Regions from separate parts of the Streptomyces sp. NPDC006643 genome, predicted to be linked through region 2. Evidence: predicted binding sites of a transcription regulator. Region 2 holds the regulator's gene; each other region holds the start of a gene.
The links. Region 2 encodes HrcA, which represses chaperone genes, less so after heat shock. Its sites were predicted from a motif close to TTNGCACTCNGNNNNNCNGAGTGCNAA; they were not measured.
Positions count from the first base shown of each region.

Region 1 (7,136 bases), on a different contig from region 2:
TCGGACCATCTACTGGACCTGCGCCCGACCACCGCCGACGACGCGCCGCGCGCCGTACGGGAGTGGGCCGACGCCACGCACGACACACGGTCCTTCGGGGCGCTGGTGACACGCTGGTTCTACCGCTCGAACGTCATCCCGGTCCGCCTGTCGAAGGAGTACGACGGCCTGGCGTACGTGGCGGTGTCGACGGACTCCCGCCCGATCGCCCCGTACCGACCGCCCGTAAGGCCGTAAAGCCGTAAGGCCCTGACGCCGTAATGCCGTAGAACCGTACAACCCACCGCCCCCACCGGTGGTCATCACTGCATGCCGTCTCCGCAGACCCTTCGCAGCCGTGGCACGACCGCCACCTTCACCGGCGACACCGTCGTCATCGAACGCGCCGAGGAACGCACCACGATCCCGCTGAGGGTCATCCGGACGATACGTACCGCCGAAGGCCACGCCCGTACGGTCGAGATCACGCTCACCGACGCCGCCGTGCACACGATCGCGGCCAACAACGCGACGGCCGCCGCCACGTTCGTCACGGGCGTCGGCGACGCGCTGCCGCCGCGACGCGACGAGCGCGGCAGCGCCCTCGTACGTACGGAGGCCTCGTCCGCACCCCGGCTGTTCACCCGCCGCAGCTCCCTGGCCCTGTTCCTGGCCGGCGTCGCCGCCTACCTCGCGTACGTCGCGTATCTCGTCGTCTCCCACGGCCCCTCGACGCTCTTCGGCGCGGTGATCGGCCTGCTCCCGCTGGGCCTGGGCGTCCTCGCCGCGTATCAGACCCTCCAACGCCTGTACGTCAAGGCGGTGTTGCTGCGGCGCGGCGTGACCGTCGAGGGGCGCTCGACGGGCATGCGGGGCAAGAAGTCGGTGTACGTCTTCACCGACGCCCAGGGCCACACCCGCCGGTACGAGAGCGCCCTGCACGCGGACATCCTTCAGATCGCCTACGACCCGACGGACCCGAAGCGGATGGCGTCGGCGACGCCGCTGATCCTGGAGATCCCGCGCGTCATCCTGATGGTGCTCTTCACGGGGCTGTTCCTGGCGGTGGGCGTGGGCGCGGTCTTCGGTCCGGTGCTGCCCTGAGAGCCCCCGGGGCTCAAGTCCCGCGCTCCGGAGCCGGTCCGGCCCCGCGAACGCCCCGAGGGCGGCACCCCCTCTCGGGAGTACCGCCCTCGGTTCGTCGTACGTCAATCCGTGCGGGACTGGCGATCAACCCGGAGGTTGATCAGAAGTCCATGTCACCGCCGGGCATGCCGCCCGGGGCACCGCCCGCGGCGGCCTTCTCCGGCTTGTCGGCGATGACGGCCTCGGTGGTGAGGAACAGCGCGGCGATGGACGCCGCGTTCTGGAGCGCGGAGCGCGTGACCTTCGCCGGGTCGATGATGCCCTCGGCGATCATGTCCACGTACTCGCCGGTCGCGGCGTTCAGGCCGTGACCGATCTTGAGGTTGCGGACCTTCTCGACGATGACGCCACCCTCAAGGCCGGCGTTGACCGCGATCTGCTTGAGCGGGGCCTCCAGCGCGAGCTTGACGGCAGCGGCGCCCGTCGCCTCGTCGCCTTCGAGCTCCAGCTTCTCGAACACCGAGGAAGCCTGGAGCAGAGCCACGCCACCACCGGCGACGATGCCCTCCTCGACGGCCGCCTTGGCGTTGCGCACCGCGTCCTCGATGCGGTGCTTGCGCTCCTTGAGCTCGACCTCGGTCGCGGCGCCGGCCTTGATGACGGCCACGCCGCCAGCCAGCTTCGCGAGGCGCTCCTGGAGCTTCTCGCGGTCGTAGTCCGAGTCCGAGTTCTCGATCTCGGCGCGGATCTGGCTCACGCGACCGGCGACCTGCTCGCTGTCACCGGCACCGTCGACGATGGTGGTCTCGTCCTTGGTGATGACGACCTTGCGGGCGCGGCCCAGCAGGTCGAGACCGGCGTTCTCCAGCTTGAGGCCGACCTCCTCGGAGATGACCGTGCCGCCGGTGAGGATGGCGATGTCGTTCAGCATCGCCTTGCGGCGGTCACCGAAGCCCGGGGCCTTGACGGCGACGGACTTGAAGGTGCCCTTGATCTTGTTGACGACGAGGGTGGAGAGCGCCTCGCCCTCGACGTCCTCGGCGATGATCAGCAGCGGCTTGCCCGACTGGATGACCTTCTCCAGGAGCGGCAGAACGTCCTTGACGCTGCCGATCTTGGAGTTGACGATCAGGATGTACGGGTCGTCGAGCGACGCCTCCATACGCTCCATGTCGGTGGCGAAGTACGCCGAGATGTAGCCCTTGTCGAAGCGCATGCCCTCGGTGAGCTCAAGCTCAAGCCCGAAGGTCTGCGACTCCTCGACGGTGATGACGCCTTCCTTGCCGACCTTGTCCATCGCCTCGGCGATGAGCTCGCCGATCTGGGTGTCGGCGGCGGAGATGGAGGCCGTCGAAGCGATCTGCTCCTTGGTCTCCACGTCCTTGGCCTGCTCAAGAAGCGCACCGGAGACGGCCTCGATGGCCTTCTCGATACCGCGCTTGAGGGCCATCGGGTTGGCGCCGGCGGCCACGTTGCGCAGGCCCTCACGGACCAGGGCCTGGGCCAGGACGGTCGCGGTGGTCGTACCGTCACCGGCGACGTCGTCCGTCTTCTTGGCGACTTCCTTGACCAGCTCGGCGCCGATCTTCTCGTACGGGTCCTCGAGCTCGATCTCCTTGGCGATGGAGACACCATCGTTGGTGATCGTGGGGGCGCCCCACTTCTTCTCGAGGACGACGTTACGGCCCTTGGGGCCAAGGGTGACCTTGACGGCGTCGGCGAGCTGGTTCATCCCGCGCTCGAGACCGCGCCGTGCCTCCTCGTCGAACGCGATGATCTTGGCCATGTGAAGTGGTCCTCCCGGACATGGGGTGGATTGCTCCGGACCGTGTCGGCGCCCGCGACGGACGGCCTGAGAGCCGTGCGGTTCCTTGCCCCACAGGCTCTCGGGCCTCGCTGACCCGGTCCATAAGTTGTCACTCTCACTAGCAGAGTGCTAACGCCAATGATTAGCACTCGACCCCCGAGAGTGCAAGCGCCCCTCGTCGTCGCACCGACCCACCGGACGCGCACGCCCGCGCCACCGCACGCCCTACCGCACGCGCACGAGGGCCCGTACCCCTTGCCGGGGTACGGGCCCTCGTGTGTGAGTGCGTCGTTGGCCGATCGCGCCGGGATCAGACGGCGAGCTTGACCATGTCCGCCTGCGGACCCTTCTGGCCCTGCGAGATCTCGAACTCAACTCGCTGACCTTCTTCAAGGGTGCGGTAGCCGTCCATCTGGATCGCGCTGTAGTGGACGAAAACATCCGCACCACCGTCGACCGCGATGAAGCCGTAGCCCTTCTCCGCGTTGAACCACTTGACGGTGCCCTGAGCCATGCCTAACTCCCCTATTACTGGCCCCTGCGCGGGACCGCACTTCGCGCCGGAACGCGTCGACCGCGGCTGAATGTATCTGCCCAACTGCCCTCTGCAACAGGTCAATCGGACGAGAATTCTGGGCATGGCGGAACACGCAAAGAGGTGAATTGCCGGGCTACCGGGGCAAGTCGGGCCGGGCAAAGCGCAAGGAACCGCGCAAACAGCGTCCACACTTTGACCGCATCTTGTCGCGAACTCATATGCGCGTGGCACGGTCGCGGCGGGATCGGCGGCGGGGCTACCCCAACTGTACCGCCTTCAACCTCATGGAATTGCCCCCTCCGCTTCTCTTGCGGAGGGGGCAAAACCGTTCACTGTGCGTGCTGTTCAGCCTCCGGCGACCGCCGGGATGATCGAGATGCCCGCGCCGTCCGGCGTGGCGGTCTCCAGGCCCTGCTCGAAACGGACGTCGTCGTCGTTCACGTACACGTTGACGAAGCGCCGCAGCTTGCCCGTGTCGTCCAGGACGCGCGCGGCGATGCCCGGGTGATTCGTCTCCAGGGACTCGATGACCTGGGAGAGGGTCGCGCCCTCGGCCGGAACCTCGGCCTTCCCGCCGGTGTACGTACGGAGGATGGTGGGGATGCGGACGTTCACGCTCATCGGTTTCTGCCTTCCGGGAAGTGGCGGGTGGTGCTGCTGGACGGTGTCGAGAGGCTCAACGCGCGAGGCCCGCGGCGCGGAACGCGTCGAGGTTCGGCGGAATCGTCGCGGTCGGTCCCGTCGTCGGCGCGACGGCGTCCAGCGTCTTGAGCCCGTCACCGGTGTTCAGCACGACCGTCGTGAGCGCCGGGTCGAGCAGACCCGCCTCGATGAGCTTGCGCGTCACACCCACGGTCACCCCGCCCGCCGTCTCGGCGAAGATGCCCTCGGTCCGCGCGAGCAGCTTGATCGCGTCCACGATCTGCTCGTCGTCCACGTCCTCCACGGCGCCGCCCGTGCGGCGCGCGATGTCCAGGACGTACGGGCCGTCGGCCGGGTTGCCGATCGCCAGCGACTTGGCGATGGTGTCCGGCTTCTGCGGCCGTACGACGTCGTGGCCGGCCTTGAAGGCCACCGACACCGGCGAACAGCCCTCGGCCTGCGCGCCGAAGATCTTGTACGGCTTGTCCTCGACCAGGCCGAGCTTGATCAGCTCCTTGAGCCCCTTGTCGATCTTCGTCAGCTGCGAGCCGGAGGCGACCGGGACGACGAGCTGGTCGGGCAGCTCCCAGCCGAGCTGTTCGCAGATCTCGTACGCGAGGGTCTTGGAGCCCTCGCCGTAGTACGGGCGGAGGTTGACGTTGACGAAGCCCCAGCCCTCGCCCAGCGGGTCCCCGATCAGCTCCGAGCAGAAGCGGTTGACGTCGTCGTAGTTGCCCTCGATGCCGACGAGTTCGCCGCCGTAGATCGCGGCCATGACGACCTTGCCCTGCTCCAGGTCGTGCGGGATGAAGACGCAGGAGCGGAAGCCGGCGCGGGCTGCGGCGGCGCCGACGGCGCCCGCGAGGTTGCCGGTGGAGGAGCAGGAGAGCGTGGTGAAGCCGAAGGCGCGGGCGGCCTCGACGGCGATGGCGACGACGCGGTCCTTGAAGGAGTGCGTCGGGTTGCCGGAGTCGTCCTTCACGTAAAGGCCGCCGGTGACGCCCAGCTCGCGGGCGAGGTTGTCGGCCTTGACGAGCTTGGTGAAGCCGGGGTTGATGTTCGGCTTCGACGCGACGTCGGCGGGGACGGGCAGCAGCGGGGCGTAACGCCAGATGTTGTCCGGACCGGCGGCGATACGCTTCTTCAGCTCGTCGGGGCTGTCGGTCGGCAGGTCGTAGGCCACTTCGAGCGGGCCGAAACAGCTCTGACAGGCGAAGATCGGGCCGAGTTCGAAGCGTTCCCCGCATTCGCGGCACGAGAGGGCGGCGGCGGGTCCGAGATCCACGGTGCCGGCGTCGGAAGCGGCGGTGACGGCGGAGTTGTCGGAGTTGTGAACAGTCTGCACAGCCATGAAGGCGAGGCCCTTTCCTCATCTTCCTCGCGACGCATCTCGCCGCAAGACGGAATTGGCACCTTCCCCACCGTGACCTCGCGGTCGGCGGGAGGGTTGCCGGGGCTTCAACGGGCCGTTCCCTCTGCCCCTCTGGATGAGCGGTATTCGATTGTCAGCCTGACGACCCCCGACATGCGACGGTCGTCCGCGTTGTTCAAGACTGTAACCGAACCCCTGGACGGTTGAGCCCTTCGTCCGATCCGCGAGATGGAGATCACGTGCTGCAAGAGGTGGAGCGCTGGCTGGCCCGGCGGTCCTGGTCGGCGGCGGACCGGCCGGTCGACCGGCTGGTCGCCGCCAAGCAGGGCACGCAGGTCAGCGTGGTGCTCCCGGCCCTGAACGAGGAGGCCACGGTCGGCCGGATCGTGTCGGTCGTCCGTCGTGAACTGATGACCGGCCCGGCGCCGCTCGTCGACGAGCTGGTGGTGATCGACTCGGGCTCGACCGACCGTACGGCCGAGGTGGCGGCGGCGGCCGGGGCGCGCGTGGTGCACCGCGACGACATCCTGCCGAGACTGCCGGCGGTGTCGGGCAAGGGCGAGGTGCTGTGGCGCTCGCTGCTGGTGACGAGCGGCGACATCGTCTGTTTCGTGGACGCGGATCTGAGGGACTTCTCGGCGGAGTTCGTGTCGGGGATCGTGGGCCCGCTGCTGACCGAGCCGGACGTGCAGTTCGTCAAGGCGATGTACGACCGCCCGCTCGGCGACGAGCCGGGGCAGGGCGGCCGGGTGACCGAGCTGGTGGCGCGTCCGCTGCTGAATCTGCACTGGCCGCTGCTGGCGGGGTTCGTGCAGCCGCTGGGCGGCGAGTACGCGGTACGGCGCTCGCTGCTGGAGCGGCTGCCGTTCCCCGTGGGGTACGGGGTGGAGCTGGGGCTGCTGGTGGACGCGCTGCACACGGTGGGGCTGGACGCGCTGGGCCAGGTCGACGTGGGGGTGCGCAGGCACCGGCACCAGGACGGGCAGGCGCTGGGGCGGATGGCGGCGGCGATCTACCGGACGGCGCAGCTGCGGCTGTCGCGGGGGCATCTGGTGCGGCCAGTGCTGACGCAGTTCGAGCGGGGCGAGGGGGGCTTCGAGCCGCGTACGCACGCGGTGGACACGGAGGAGCGACCGCCGATGCGGGAGATCACGGAGTACGAGGCACGGCGCGCGGCATAGACGTCATGTTCGTATGATTTACGTATCGGTTTGCCTATATTGCCCGGTATGTCGATTACTGCGCTTCCCGCGATGACGGCAATGGCCGTGGTTCCCCTGACCGTGGAACAGCTCTGGCTGCTGGGCGGCATGGCGCTCGCCCTCGTCGGGGCGGGGGTGGTGGCGGTGGCGGCGGCCCGTGGTCGGGGCCGTGGCTGACTGGCTGATCCACGCCGACCTGAAACCGTACGTTTGAGCGTTTCCGCGAAGGGCTAGGTTTCGCCTCATGGTCTCCGAGCAAGCCGCCCAGGTCCTTGTCGCCTCCAACAGGGGCCCCGTCTCCTACACGCTCCGCGAGGACGGGACCCTCACGTCCGGGCGCGGCGGCGGAGGGCTCGTCTCCGGGCTCTCGGCCATCGGCCCCGACACGAACGCCGTGTGGGTGTGCGCGGCCCTCGGTGACGGCGACCGCGAGGCCGTCCGGCGCGGCGACGGCCGGCTGGACACCGCCGACACGGGCGGGCAGCGGGTCAGGATGCTCGACATCCCGCC
Region 1 covers NZ_JBIAHA010000007.1:172,450-179,585, reverse strand. The annotation lists gene ACFYNU_RS12180 (erythromycin esterase family protein) at 1-237, shown strand, start outside; gene ACFYNU_RS12175 (hypothetical protein) at 310-1,083, shown strand; gene groL (chaperonin GroEL) at 1,226-2,851, opposite strand; gene ACFYNU_RS12165 (cold-shock protein) at 3,183-3,386, opposite strand; gene ACFYNU_RS12160 (MoaD/ThiS family protein) at 3,756-4,031, opposite strand; gene thrC (threonine synthase) at 4,087-5,403, opposite strand; SAM riboswitch class I at 5,419-5,546, opposite strand; gene ACFYNU_RS12150 (glucosyl-3-phosphoglycerate synthase) at 5,664-6,605, shown strand; gene ACFYNU_RS12145 (hypothetical protein) at 6,654-6,803, shown strand; gene ACFYNU_RS12140 (trehalose-6-phosphate synthase) at 6,871-7,136, shown strand, end outside.
Region 1: groL (chaperonin GroEL) is a predicted target of HrcA. The motif match lies at 2,979-3,005, and genes of this name have one in related genera.

Region 2 (7,136 bases):
AGCGCTTGGGCAGCGGTACGCGGACGAGGTCGGCGGCGACGGTCAGCTCACCGTCGTAACCGGCCGCCCGCGCCTGCCGTTCGAACTCGGCGGGGTCGCTGTAACGCTGCGAGAAGTGCGTCAGCACGAGGTGCCGTACCCCGGCCTCCTTCGCCACCGCGCCCGCCTGACCGGCGGTCAGATGACCGTGGTCGGCGGCCAGTCGGGCGTCCTCGTTGAGGAAGGTCGACTCGATGACCAGCAGGTCGCAGCCGTCGGCCAGCGCGTGCACCCCGTCGCAGAGCCGGGTGTCCATGACGAACGCGAAGCGCTGGCCCCTGCGTTCCTCGCTGACATCGGCGAGCGTCACCCCGCGCAGTTCGCCGTCCCGCTGGAGACGCCCCACGTCGGGCCCCTCGATGCCGTGCGCGGCGAGGCGTTCGGGGAGCATCCGGCGTCCGTCGGGCGCGGTGATCCGGTAGCCGTAGGACTCGACGGGGTGCGAGAGCTTGTGGGCCCGGAGGGTGTACGAGTCGGTCCGGGCGAGCACGCCGTCTGCGTCGACGGGCGCCTCGGTGATCCCGACGGTCTCGCGGTACGCCGTCGCGTACCGCAGCCTCCTGAAGAAGACGTGTCCGCTCGCCGGGTAGTGCGCGGTGACCTCGTGCGGGACGCGGTCCAGATTGATGCGCTGGATCACCCCGGCGAGACCGAGCGAGTGGTCGCCGTGGAAGTGCGTGACGCAGATCCGGTTGATGTCGTACGCGGCGACGCCCGCGCGCACCATCTGACGCTGGGTGCCGTCCCCTGGGTCGAAGAGGATGCCCTCGCCGTCCCAGCGCAGCAGATAGCCGTTGTGGTTGCGGTGCCGGGTGGGCACCTGGCTGGCGGTGCCCAGGACGACGAGTTCCCGTACGGACACGGCCTAGCCGGGGGGCCAGTTGAGGCCGCGTCCACCAAGGACATGGGCGTGCGCGTGGAAGACGGTCTGACCGGCGCCGCTGCCGGTGTTGAAGACGATCCGGTAGCCGCTGCCCACGGTCTTGTCCTCGGCGGCGACCTCGGCGGACTCGCGCAGGATGTCGGCGGCGATCCCCGGCTCGGCGGCGGCGAGGGTGGCCGCGTCCGGGTAGTGGACCTTGGGGATCACCAGCACATGCGTGGGGGCCTGCGGGTTGATGTCCCTGAAGGCCACGGTGGTGTCCGTCTCGCGTACGACGGTGGCGGGCACCTCCCCGGCGACGATCTTGCAGAACAGGCAGTCGGCCTGTCGTTCTCCCGCCATGGTCCGGGTCTCCTCATCGGTCGGCCGGTCGCCCCTGGTCACTTCCGTACGAAGGCATGCTATCCGGCCGCCGAAGCCTCGCGATCAGGACCAGCGGCCGGTACGGCCCAGCAGCAGCGCGCAGGCGGCCGTGCCGGCGGTGGAGGTGCGCAGGACCGTGCGGCCGAGCCGGTACGGCGCGGCCCCGGCCTCCGCGAACAGCGCCAGTTCGTCCGGGGAGACGCCGCCCTCGGGTCCGACGACGAGCACGATGCTTCCGGCGCCGGGGAGTTGGGCGGTGGCCAGCGGCTCGCTGCCCTCCTCGTGCAGGACGGCGGCGAGGTCGGCCGATGCCAGCAGCGCCGCGACCTCTTTGGAGGACGCCGCCTCGGCGACCTCGGGGAAGCGGAGCCTGCGCGACTGCTTGCCCGCCTCGCGGGCGGTGGCGCGCCATTTGGCCAGGGACTTGGCGCCCCGCTCGCCCCTCCACTGCGTGACGCAGCGCGCGGCCTGCCAGGGCACGATCGCGTCGACGCCGGTCTCGGTCATCGTCTCGACGGCCACCTCGCCCCGGTCGCCCTTGGGGAGTGCCTGGACGACGGTGATACGTGGCGCGGCCGGGCCTTCCGTACGTACGCCGGTGACCTCCACGTCCAGCCGGTCCTTGCCGTGGACGGCGGCGACGGTGCCGTGGGCGCCGGTGCCCGCGCCGTCGGTCAGGACGATCTCCTCCCCGACGCGCAGCCTCCTTACGGAGACGGCGTGGCGGCCCTCGGGTCCGTCGAGTGTGACGATGCCCGGCCGCAGTCCGACGGTGGCGTCGACGACGAAGACAGGTGCGGTCATGAGGCGTTTCCCGGGGTCAACGAGGCGCGGGCGGCCTCAAGTTCGTCGGCGAGGACTTCCACGAGCTCTCCGGCGGGCAGGCCGCGGGCCATCCGGTGGCCCTGGCCGGCCCACAGGGCCATGCCCTGGGGGTCGCCGACCTTGGCGGCGGCCCTGCGCAGTCCGGCGGTGAGATGGTGCACCTCCGGGTACGCGGGCGGGGCGTAGGGGCCGTGTTCACGCATGAAGCGGTTGACGAGCCCGCGCGCCGGCCGCCCGGTGAACGCGCGGGTGAGTTCGGTGCGGGTGAACAGCGGGTTGGTCATGGCGTGCTTGTGCAGGGCGTGGGCGCCGGACTCGGGGCAGACGAGGAACGCGGTGCCGAACTGCGCGGCGTCGGCGCCCGCGGCCAGCACGGCGGCGATCTGGGCGCCGCGCATCAGCCCGCCGGTCGCGATGACCGGCAGCCGTACGGAGTCCCGTACCTGCGCGACGAGGGACAGCAGCCCGATGCCCGCCCCGTCGGTGGCGGGATCGTCGCGGTGCGTGCCCTGGTGACCGCCTGCCTCGACGCCCTGCACGCAGACGACGTCGGCGCCCGACCACTGGGCGGTCTGGGCCTCCTCGGGTGTGGTCACCGTCACGATCGTCAGGGTGCCCACGCGGGTGAAGGCGTCCAGGACGGTGGGCGTGGGACAGCCGAAGGTGAACGACACGACCGGGACGGGATCGTCGAGGAGTATGGCGAGCTTGGCCTCGTACCCGTCGTCACGGCCCGCCTCCGGGTCGCCGAGCGGAGTCTCGTACCAGGTCGACTCACCGGCGAGCTGTTCGCGGTAGACCTCCACGGCGGCGCGGTCGTCGTGGTGCGGCTGCGGCATGAACAGATTGATGCCGAACGCCGCGCCGGTGAGCCCCCGGAGCTGTTTGACCTCTTCGTACATCCCGTCGGCGGTCTTGTACCCGGCGGCGAGGAAACCCAGCGCCCCGGCGTCACCGACGGCCGCGACCAACTGCGGGCAGGACGCGCCGCCGGCCATGGGAGCCTGCACGATCGGATACCGGCAGATGTCGGTCAACACGGAGGACATGCACGCATGGTGCCATGTCGCCCCACAGGCGCCGGTGCCGGTTCGCCGTCAGGTGGCGTGGTTGGCGTGCTTCCGGGCCAACCACGCCACCCGAGAACCGGCAACTGGGCCTAGCGGCCGTTGAACGCGTCCTTCAGCCGGGAGAAAAGCCCCTGCTGCCCCGGTTGAAACTGGCCGGTGGGCCGCTCCTCGCCCCTGAGCTTCGCCAGCTCTCGCAGCAACCGCTCCTGCTCCGGGTCGAGTTTCGACGGGGTCATGACCTCGACATGGACGATCAGGTCGCCCCGGCCGCCACCCCGCAGATGCGTGATGCCGCGGCCGTGGAGCGGGATCGACTGGCCCGACTGGGTGCCCGGCCGGACGTCGATGTCCTCGACCCCGTCCAGCGTCTCCAGCGGACACTGTGTGCCCAGGGCGGCGGCGGTCATCGGGATGGTGACCGTGCAGTGCAGATCGTCACCGCGCCGCTGGAACACCGCGTGCGGCGACTCGTGGATCTCGACGTACAGATCGCCCGCCGGACCGCCGCCGGGCCCGACCTCGCCCTCACCGGAGAGCTGGATACGGGTGCCGTTGTCGACGCCCGCCGGGATCTTGACGGTCAGCGTGCGGCGCGACCGGATACGGCCGTCGCCCGCGCACTCGGGGCAGGGGGTCGGCACGACCGTACCGAAGCCCTGGCACTGCGGGCACGGCCGCGAGGTCATGACCTGGCCCAGGAAGGACCGCGTGACCTGCGAGACCTCGCCGCGACCGCGGCACATGTCGCAGGTCTGCGCGGAGGTGCCGGGTGCGGCGCCCTCGCCCGAGCAGGTCGTACAGACGACCGCCGTGTCGACCTGGATGTCCTTCGTCGTACCGAAGGCCGCCTCGTTGAGGTCGATCTCCAGCCGGATCATCGCGTCCTGGCCGCGCCGCGTCCGCGACCTCGGCCCGCGTTGCTGCGACGTCCCGAAGAACGCGTCCATGATGTCGGAGAAGTTGCCGAAGCCACCCGCCCCGAAACCGCCTGCCGCGCCGCCCGCCTGTGACAGCGGGTCGCCGCCGAGGTCGTAGACCTGCTTCTTCTGCGGGTCCGACAGCACCTCGTAGGCGGCGTTGATCTCCTTGAAGCGCTCCTGCGTCTTCGGATCGGGATTGACATCCGGGTGCAGCTCGCGGGCGAGTCTGCGGAATGCCTTCTTGATCTCGTCCTGTGATGCGTCGCGGCGTACGCCGAGTACGGCGTAGTAGTCCGTGGCCACTTACGACTCCGCCAGGATCTGTCCGACGTAACGTGCCACTGCGCGTACCGCTCCCATCGTTCCGGGGTAGTCCATGCGGGTCGGTCCGACCACGCCGAGTTTGGCGACTGCCTCGTCGCCCGAACCGTAGCCGACCGCGACGACGGACGTGGAGTTGAGGCCCTCGTGGGCGTTCTCATGCCCGATTCGTACGGTCATGCCCGAGTCCTCGGCCTCGCCGAGCAGCCTGAGGAGCACGACCTGCTCCTCAAGTGCCTCCAGCACCGGCCGGATCGTCAGGGGGAAGTCGTGCCCGAAGCGCGTCAGATTGGCGGTGCCGCCGATCATCAGCCGTTCCTCGGTCTCCTCGACCAGCGTCTCCAGCAGCGTCGCGAGGACCGTGGTCACCGTGGCCCGGTCCTCCATGTCGAAGGACTCGGGCAACTCCTGCACCAGCAGCGGCACATCGGAGAACCGGCGCCCCACGACCCGGGCGTTGAGCCGGGCCCGCAGATCCGCCAGCGACGTATCGCCGAACGGGACCGGACAGTCGATCATGCGCTGCTCGACCCGGCCGGTGTCGGTGATCAGCACCAGCATCAGCCGCGCGGGAGCCAGCGAGAGCAGTTCCACATGCCGCACCGTCGAGCGGGTCAGCGAGGGGTACTGCACGACCGCGACCTGCCGGGTCAGCTGCGCGAGCAGCCGCACCGTACGGCCCACCACGTCGTCCAGGTCGACGGCGCTGTCGAGAAAGTTCTGGATGGCCCTGCGCTCCGGCGCCGACAGGGGCTTCACGCCCGCCAGTCGGTCCACGAAGAGCCGGTAACCCTTGTCCGTCGGAATACGCCCCGCACTCGTGTGGGGCTGGGCGATGAAGCCCTCGTCCTCCAGGACCGCCATGTCGTTACGGACAGTGGCCGGGGAGACACCGAGCTTGTGCCGCTCGGTCAACGCCTTGGAGCCGACGGGCTCCTCGGTGCCGACATAGTCCTGGACGATGGCGCGCAGCACCTCAAGCCTGCGTTCGCTCAGCATCGCGCACACCTCCAGCTCTGGTTCCTCGGATCCGGCTTGGCACTCGATGCGTAGGAGTGCCAGCATTCCCCGGGCCAGTGTACGGCCGTGAGGTACGCCCCTAGCAAGGCCGACCGGACACGCTACCGCGCGCGGTACCGCCCGCCCCACCGATAGCGTCGCCGTATGAACGTCCGTTGGGAAGAGCACGGCTGGGAACGGATCGCCCCGGGAGTCGGCAGACGGCGGCTGCCTGGCTGGGATGCGACGGTCGGCCTCGTCGTCGGCGAGGAAGCCGTCCTTCTGTACGACACGGGCTCCACGCTCCGTGAGGGCGCGGAGATCCGGGCGCAGGCCCAGGCGCTGAGCGGGCGGCGCGTCAGCCATATCGCGCTCAGTCACCCCCACTTCGACCACGTCCTCGGTACGGCGGCCTTCTCGGGCACGCGGGTCTACGGCGCGGTCGGCCTCCGGGAGCTGCTGCTGCGCGCCCGCGAGAGCCTGCTCACCTCGGCCGTACGGCATGGCGTACCCGCCCCGGAGGCCGCCTCCGCGGTGGACGCGCTTGTCGTGCCGCACCACCCGGTGACCGGCGAGTGGACGCTCGACCTCGGCGGCCGGCAGGTACTTCTCGCCAATGTCGGCCCCGGACACTCCGGGCACGATCTCGCGCTGTTCGTCCCGGGCGACCGCGAGGTCGTCTTCTGCGGCGACCTGGTCGAGGAGTCGGGCGAACCGCAGGCCGGCGACGACGCGATCCCCACGCGCTGGCCGGCCGCGCTGGACCGGCTGCTGGCCCTCGGCGGCGAGGACGCGGTGTACGTTCCCGGCCACGGCGCGGTGGTCGACGCGGCGTTCGTACGGGCCCAGCGCGGGGCGCTGGCCGCGCGTTTCGGCACGGCGTAGCGCGGGGCCCCGTTATCGTCTGCGGATGCGCAGTTACAGCCCCGACCTCACCCCGCCGTGGAAGCGTTCGAAGCCGGTGCCCGAGGTGCCCGCCGAACCGGATCTGGTGGTCGAGGAGGTGTCGACGGGCTTCTGCGGAGCGGTGATCCGCTGCGAGAAGACGGCGCAGGGCCCGACGGTCACGCTGGAGGACCGCTTCGGCAAGCACCGGGTGTTCCCGCTGGTGGAGCGGGGGTTCCTGCTGGAGGGCCGGGTCGTGACCCTGATCCGCCCCACCGCCGCCGGCCCGGTCAGGCCCACCCGTACGGCCTCCGGCTCGGTCGCCGTCCCGGGCGCGCGAGCACGGGTGGCCCGTGCGGGCCGCATCTATGTGGAGGGGCGGCACGACGCGGAGCTGGTCGAACGGGTCTGGGGCGACGACCTCCGTATCGAGGGCGTGGTCGTGGAGTACCTGGAGGGCATCGACGACCTCCCGGCGATCGTCGCCGATTTCGCCCCGGCGCCGGACGCGCGCCTCGGCGTCCTGGTCGACCACCTGGTGCCGGGCTCCAAGGAGTCGCGGCTCGCCGAGCAGGTGACGGGGGCGGACGTACTGATCGTGGGCCACCCGTACATCGACGTGTGGGAGGCGGTGAAGCCGTCGTCGGTGGGCATCCCGGCGTGGCCGACGGTGCCGCGCGGCCAGGACTGGAAGACGGGGGTGTGCCGGGCGCTGGGCTGGCCGGAAAACACCGGTGCGGCGTGGCAGCGGATCCTGTCCTCGGTCCACACGTTCCGCGACCTGGAGCCGTCGCTGCTGGGGCGGGTGGAGGAACTGATCGACTTCGTGAC
Region 2 covers NZ_JBIAHA010000001.1:5,871-13,006, forward strand. The annotation lists gene ACFYNU_RS00020 (ribonuclease Z) at 1-901, opposite strand, end outside; gene ACFYNU_RS00025 (histidine triad nucleotide-binding protein) at 905-1,264, opposite strand; gene ACFYNU_RS00030 (16S rRNA (uracil(1498)-N(3))-methyltransferase) at 1,349-2,089, opposite strand; gene ACFYNU_RS00035 (nitronate monooxygenase) at 2,086-3,159, opposite strand; gene dnaJ (molecular chaperone DnaJ) at 3,270-4,403, opposite strand; gene hrcA (heat-inducible transcriptional repressor HrcA) at 4,404-5,420, opposite strand; gene ACFYNU_RS00050 (MBL fold metallo-hydrolase) at 5,586-6,305, shown strand; gene ACFYNU_RS00055 (DUF3097 domain-containing protein) at 6,331-7,136, shown strand, end outside.

Region 3 (7,136 bases), on a different contig from region 2:
CCTGGCCGGACCACGAGTCCATGCTCGCCGAGCGGGCCCTCGCGATGGGGGAGTTGCGGCGGCGGAGCCTGACCGCGGGCGGGCTGCTGCTGCTCTGGTCGCTGGGGCTCGTCGCGGGCTTCGGCTGGGTGCTGTTCAGTCTGGGCCTCGGCCATTTCGAGGACCGGAGCGCGGACTACATAACCGGGGCCGTCGAACTCGTCCTGGGGGCGATCGTCCTGGTGCCCACGGTGATCGGTACCGGCTTTGCCGTCGCCGGCGACCGCGCGCTGCGCCACAGGCTGGACGCCTGGGCGGAGCTGGGACCGGACCCCGAGAACGACCAGCGGCTGCGGTCCGGCGCCCGGAGCACCGTGTGGCTGGGGCTGTCTCTCGCCCTGTGCGCGATCGGTCTCGTACTGGCCCTGACCGGCGGCGGCCAGTCGGATTCGGCGGGCGTCGGCGAGGTGGCGTACCTCGTCGGGATCGGTGTGATCGCGGTGCTCGTCGGCGTGCTCGGGGCGGTGCGGGCGGTGGGCCACCAGCGGTGGTCGCGGTACGTGCTGAGCCCGGTGCGTCAGCGCGGACGCGGCGGCGCCCACCGCTGAGACTCCAGCCGGGGGCCTCCGCTGAAACTGTGATTTACGGGACGCGAGTGGCGCGTGTTGTCCGGATGTGTCCCGAAGTCGCCCCCCGCTATCTGAGGCCGTTCCTACGCTGTCCGTTCTATCCTGGGTGGAACGCATGCGCCATTTCATGGGGTAGTAGAGGGGCGGCGGATGAACTGGCTGTGGTGGATCTTCGTCTTCTTCATGGTCGGTGGCTTCAGCTGGGTCGCCGATACGAGCCGGAGCGCGCTGCGCACCCGGCACGAGCGAAGAGTGGAGCGCATCAAGCTCGTCGAGGGCGGCCGGCTCGCCCTGGAGGAGTCACACAAGCCGCCGGAGCCCGTCTGCGGGTGTACGCACCATCTCGCGAAGCACGACAAGCAGGGCAAGTGCCACGAGAGGGTCGAGGTGGCGACGGCCTGGGACGAGAACAAGAAACCGAAGCGGTACGAGCTGGCGCAGTGCAACTGCCAGCAGTACGTCGGCCCGCAGCCTCTTTCGCAGATCTACGCCGACGACATCACCGACCTGGACGCCCGGATCCTGGACGCCCAGCTCAAGGCCTCCCGGCCGGAACCGGCGGCGGAAGAACCAGCGGCGACGGTGGAGAAGCCGGAGCTGTCGGAGATGCTGCGGAAGCCCGAGCAGCCCGAGCAGCCCGAGCAGCCCGAGCAGCGCGAGAAGCCTGACGATTCCGAGCAGTCCAAGCAGCCCGAGAAGCCCCAGCAGCCCCAGCAGTCCGACCCGAAGGACCAGGACTAGCGGGGCGCCCCGCTCAGCGGTCGAGCGCCCCCGCTTCGGCGAGCGTCCCGTGCGCCGCCAGCACGGCCTCCGTCGTGGTGCCTATTTTCAGTACGACTCCGCCCGACCCGGCTTCCAGGCGTGGCGCGGCCAGGCCGGTGGGCACCCGCGCGGCCCGGTCCGCCGACAGGAAGACGGCCCAGCCGCAGCGCGGCTGCGAGGGACGCAGGCCGTAGGCGGTCCGCAGCGCCGCGAACAGCTCACGGTCGTGTGCGCTCCCGTGGTCCGCGTCCCAGGCCCCGGCCACGGCGGCCAGCGTCTCCGGCAGCCGGTCCGCGAGTGGCACGGCGGCCCCGGGCCGGCCGGGGGCCGGGAAGAGCAGCAGTACCGCGCTGAACGGGGAGAACCTGTTCGTCCCCCCGCCCGTCGCCCCGAGCTGCGCGTACGCGCCGTTCGGCTGCCGGCCGACCACATAGGCCGTACTGCCGATGATGTCCGCGTCGTCGTGCGGGTTCGCGGCCCCGATCGCCCTGGCGAAGGCGTCGACGTCCCATGGCACGGGCTCGCCCGGCGCGGTGCCGTGGCCGTCCCACCGCCAGTCGCCCAGGGCGCCCGCCGACAGCTCCGTCAGCCGCCCCAGCAGGTCCAGCCAGCGCACGGCCAGCTCCCGGTGGGACTCGGGCCGGGGTCCCCAGACCGCCCGTACGACGGTCTCGCCCGCCAACTCACGCGCTCCCGTCGGCGGGCCGCCCGAGCAGCATCGTCGGCGCCCCCGCGACACGGGTGAGGAAGACCGTGGCCGAATTCCGCCCCTGGAGCTTCATCTTCCGCCGCAGCTCCTCCGGTTCGACCGGTGAGCCGCGCTTCTTGACCGTCAGGACGCCCACCTCGCGCTCGCGCAGCAGGGCCTTGAGCCGCTTGAGGTTGAACGGCAGCTCGTCGGTGATCTCGTACGCCGTCGCGTACGGAGTGGGGCGCCGTTCGTCCGCGGTGATGTACGCGATCGTCCCGTCGATCAGTCCGCCGTCCAGCTCGTCGGCGGCCTCGGCGACCAGATGGGCGCGGATCACGGCGCCGTCCGGCTCGTACAGATAGCGGCCGACCTTTCTGACCTGCGGGTTCGGCAGGCCGCGGCCGGTGAGGGTGATGCCCGCCGGCAGCAGCGTGGCGCGCCGCGCGCCGGGCGTGATCGCGCCGTCGGCCCGTGCACCGCCGGTCCCCGCCCCGCCCGCGCCGCGCCAGAGCACCGCCTCCTTGACGTCGCCGCCGTCGGAGATCCACTCGGCCTCGAAGTCGTCGGGGACCAGCTCGTGCGGGATGCCTGGCGCGATCTTGATGCCGCCGGTGCCGACCGCGCGTACCGCCTCGATCGCCCAGGACAGCGGCGGCGAGTACGCCTCCGGATCGAAGATCCGCCCTCGGCCACCGCGCCTCGCCGGGTCGATGAACAGGGCGTCGGGGGCGGGCGCGGCGAGCAGGTCGTACGTCATGACGTCCGCGCACACGACCGTGGGCGGCGGCGCGTCGGGCGCCAGCGTACGGAGGTTGTGCGCGGCGATCTCGCCGGTCGCGGGGTCCCGGTCGACGGCGGTGACGGCGAACCCCGCGCGGGCCAGCGCGATCGCGTCGCCGCCGATACCGCAGCACAGGTCGGTGAGGCGCGCCGGGCCGGCGCCCGTGCCGACGATGTCCCGGAAGCGGGCGGCCCGGTGGGCGGCGACCGAGGTGCGGGTGGCCTGTTCGACGCCGTGCGGGGTGAAGTACATGCGGTACGCGTCGTCCTCGCCGAACTTCGCCACCGCCCGCTGTCGCAGCCGGGCCTGCGCGAGGGCGGCGGAGACCAGCTCGGCGGGGTGGTCGCGGCGCAGCCGGGTCGCCAGGGCCAGCTCCCGCGCCGGGTCGTGGTCGCGGAGAGCGGCGAGCAGGGCCTGGCCCTCGTCGGAGAGCAGTGGGGCGAGCGGCGAGTCGGGGGTCGGCGAGGCGGAGTCGTTCACCGGGCCATTGTGGGCCAGCCGGGGGACCGTCATCGCTTCCCGGCGGTGTCGGCCGGGCGCGTGGGCCGGGCGCTGACAGGATGCGGCGCCATGCAACTAGTAAGACAAAACGACGAAAAGGCCGCAGAACGGCGGCGACGGCGCCCCGGCGGGCGCGCACGCGCGGTCGTCGCCGTACTCCTGATCGCCACGCTCGGCTCCGCCTGCGCGGCGGAGACCGGCGACCGTGGCGGCGCCGGACGTACCGGCGACGGCGGCGGGGGCGGCGGCGGACCGGTGGAGTCGCCCTCCGCCCGGCCGGGTCAGCCCGGCCGGGCCGGTCCCGGGGCCGAGGCGGGCAAGAAGGCCGACGCCGCCGCGGTGGTCAAGGCCCAGGCGCTGCGCGCCGTGGCCGCCAGGAAGTGGAAGCTCGCCAAGACCCCGCTCGCCGCGCCCGCGCCGCCCGCGGTGAAGCCGAGGATCACCACCCGCAAGGGCTTCGAGGTCACCGGCGGCGCGACCCTCCCGCCGGTCTTCACCAACGTCCCGACCAAAGAGAAGATCGTCTTCCTGACGATCGACGACGGCGCCGAGAAGGACCCCGAACTGCTGCGCATGATGGAAGAGTTGAAGATCCCGTACAGCGCCTTCCTCAGCGACTACGTCATCAACGACAACTACGCCTACTTCAAGAAGATGCAGGCCCGCGGCGTCTCCCTGCACAACCACACCCTCACCCACCCCTATCTGCCCGGACTCTCCTACGAGGAGCAGAAGCGGGAGATCTGCGGCCAGCAGGACAAGCTCAGGAAGCGGTTCGGGAAGCGGCCCGAGCTGTTCCGGCCGCCGTACGGCAACTACAACGCCGGCACCCTGCGCGCCGCCAAGTCCTGTGGCGTCAAGGCGGTTCCGCTGTGGTCGTCCGAGGCGTTCCCCGACCACATGGAGTGGCGCGAGTGGGACCGGGACCTGCACCCCGGCGACATCGTCCTCACGCACTTCCGCGGGAAAGAGGACTGGAAGGGTTCGATGCCCGACATGATCCGGCACGTCATGAAGACGATCACCGACAAGGGTTACTCGGTGGCGAAGCTGGAGGACTACGTCTAGATCCTGTCCGCCGGAGACCGCGCCCGGACACGACAGCTCACGTAACGCCCCCGCATCCGCAGGGGCGTTACGCGCGCTCAGCGGACGACGTCGAAGACGTTCTTCTGGATGCCGTTGGCGTACGCCTCGTGCTCGACGAGCCGCAGCATCTGCGCGTCCTTGTCGGTCTCGCTGAACAGCCGCTTGCCCGCGCCGAGCAGGATCGGGAAGACGAGCAGGTGGTAACGGTCGATCAGACCGGCGTCCGAGAGGCTCCGGTTCAGCTCGGCGCTGCCGGCCATGATGATCGGGCCGCCCTCGGTCTCCTTCAGCGCGGCGACCTCGTCGAGCGAGCGCAGGATCGTGATCGAGCCCCAGTCCTCGACCAGTTCGCCGTCGGTGAGGGTGGTGGAGACCACATACTTCGGCATCTTCTTGTAGTCGGCGAAATCCGCCATGCCCGGCCAGACCGGGCTGAACGCCTCGTAGCTGGTCCGGCCCAGCAGCAGCGCGCCGGCCTCCTCCTGCTCCCGGCCCTTGATCTCGTACGCCTCCGGCAGGAACTCGAAGTCCTTGAAGGTCCAGCCGGAGTTCCGGTAGCCGGGCTCGCCGCCCGGGGCTTCCACGACGCCGTCGAGCGAGACGAAGGCGGAGCTGATCAGTGTGCGCATCGAAGGTCTCCTGGGGGTGTCTCGTGTTCTGGTTCCCACTGGGCGGGGCCGGCCGGGCCGGCCTCGCAGCCGCAGTGTGCCAACTCTCACTGACAGACCTGGGGCGGCGCCGAAACTCATCGGCGACGCGCTCCGGAGGTATCCGAAAGCGCCGGAGCGCCCGCCGTCGCGCTCCGTCGCAGCGCCGGATCGCACCCGCCGCGCGCCGTCTCGATTGGCACTCAGCTTGACCGAGTGCTAATCGCGGTCATAGTGTCAGGCCTGGCACTCCCCAATGGAGAGTGCCAATGCGTGACAGGACAGGTCCGGCACCCGCGACGACGGATCGAGCCCGGTCACGCCACCCAGACAGTTAACCCCGTGAGATCTCCGAAGGGGGAGGTCGGATCGTGACGACCGCCAGCTCCAAGGTTGCCATCAAGCCGCTCGAGGACCGCATTGTGGTCCAGCCGCTCGACGCAGAGCAGACCACGGCCTCTGGCCTGGTTATTCCGGACACTGCCAAGGAGAAGCCCCAGGAGGGCGTCGTCCTGGCCGTCGGTCCGGGTCGCTTTGAGAACGGCGAGCGGCTTCCGCTCGACGTCTCCGTCGGCGACGTCGTTCTGTACAGCAAGTACGGCGGCACTGAGGTGAAGTACACGGGCGAGGAGTACCTCGTCCTCTCGGCTCGCGACGTGCTCGCGATCATCGAGAAGTAATTCCACCCCACAGTCCGCTGTGAACTGCGCCCCTGGCCCCCGCATCGCCGGGTGGCCCGGGGCGTAGTTCGTTGTTCGTTCGAGAGGACAAGAGAAAGCTCCCATGGCGAAGATCCTGAAGTTCGACGAGGACGCCCGTCGCGCCCTTGAGCGCGGCGTCAACAAGCTTGCCGACACGGTGAAGGTGACGATCGGCCCCAAGGGCCGCAACGTCGTCATCGACAAGAAGTTCGGCGCCCCCACCATCACCAACGACGGTGTCACGATCGCCCGCGAGGTCGAGCTCGACGACCCGTACGAGAACCTCGGCGCCCAGCTCGTGAAGGAGGTGGCGACCAAGACCAACGACATCGCGGGTGACGGCACCACCACCGCCACCGTGCTGGCGCAGGCGCTGGTCCGCGAGGGTCTGCGCAACGTCGCCGCCGGCGCCTCCCCGGCCGCCCTGAAGAAGGGCATCGACGCCGCCGTCGCCGCCGTCTCCAAGGAGCTGCTGGACACGGCCCGCCCGATCGACGACAAGTCCGACATCGCGGCCGTCGCCGGGCTCTCCGCCCAGGACCCGCAGGTCGGCGAGCTCATCGCCGAGGCGATGGACAAGGTCGGCAAGGACGGTGTCATCACCGTCGAGGAGTCCAACACCTTCGGCATGGAGCTGGAGTTCACCGAGGGCATGGCCTTCGACAAGGGCTACCTCTCGCCGTACATGGTGACCGACCAGGAGCGTATGGAGGCCGTCCTCGACGACCCGTACATCCTGATCAACCAGGGCAAGATCGCCTCCATCCAGGACATGCTCCCGCTGCTGGAGAAGGTCATCCAGGCGGGCGGCTCCCGGCCGCTGCTGATCATCGCCGAGGACGTCGAGGGCGAGGCGCTCTCCACCCTCGTCGTCAACAAGATCCGTGGCACCTTCAACGCCGTCGCGGTGAAGGCCCCCGGCTTCGGTGACCGCCGCAAGGCCATGCTCGGCGACATCGCCACCCTCACGGGCGCGACCGTCATCGCCGAAGAGGTCGGCCTCAAGCTCGACCAGGCCGGACTCGACGTGCTGGGCACCGCCCGCCGCGTCACCGTCTCCAAGGACGACACCACGATCGTCGACGGCGGTGGCGACGGCACGGAGGTCGTCGGCCGTGTCAACCAGATCAAGGCCGAGATCGAGTCCACGGACTCCGACTGGGACCGCGAGAAGCTCCAGGAGCGCCTCGCGAAGCTGGCCGGCGGTGTGTGCGTGATCCGCGTCGGCGCCGCCACCGAGGTGGAGCTGAAGGAGAAGAAGCACCGTCTGGAGGACGCCATCTCCGCGACCCGCGCCGCGGTCGAGGAGGGCATCGTCTCCGGTGGTGGCTCCGCCCTGGTGCACGCCGCCAAGGT
Region 3 covers NZ_JBIAHA010000012.1:184,195-191,330, forward strand. The annotation lists gene ACFYNU_RS18385 (hypothetical protein) at 1-587, shown strand, start outside; partial or broken gene ACFYNU_RS18390 (hypothetical protein) at 759-1,115, shown strand; gene ACFYNU_RS18395 (hypothetical protein) at 1,363-2,052, opposite strand; gene ACFYNU_RS18400 (class I SAM-dependent methyltransferase) at 2,054-3,355, opposite strand; gene ACFYNU_RS18405 (polysaccharide deacetylase family protein) at 3,413-4,411, shown strand; gene ACFYNU_RS18410 (dihydrofolate reductase family protein) at 4,489-5,061, opposite strand; gene groES (co-chaperone GroES) at 5,451-5,759, shown strand; gene groL (chaperonin GroEL) at 5,863-7,136, shown strand, end outside.
Region 3: groES (co-chaperone GroES) is a predicted target of HrcA. The motif match lies at 5,276-5,302, and genes of this name have one in related genera.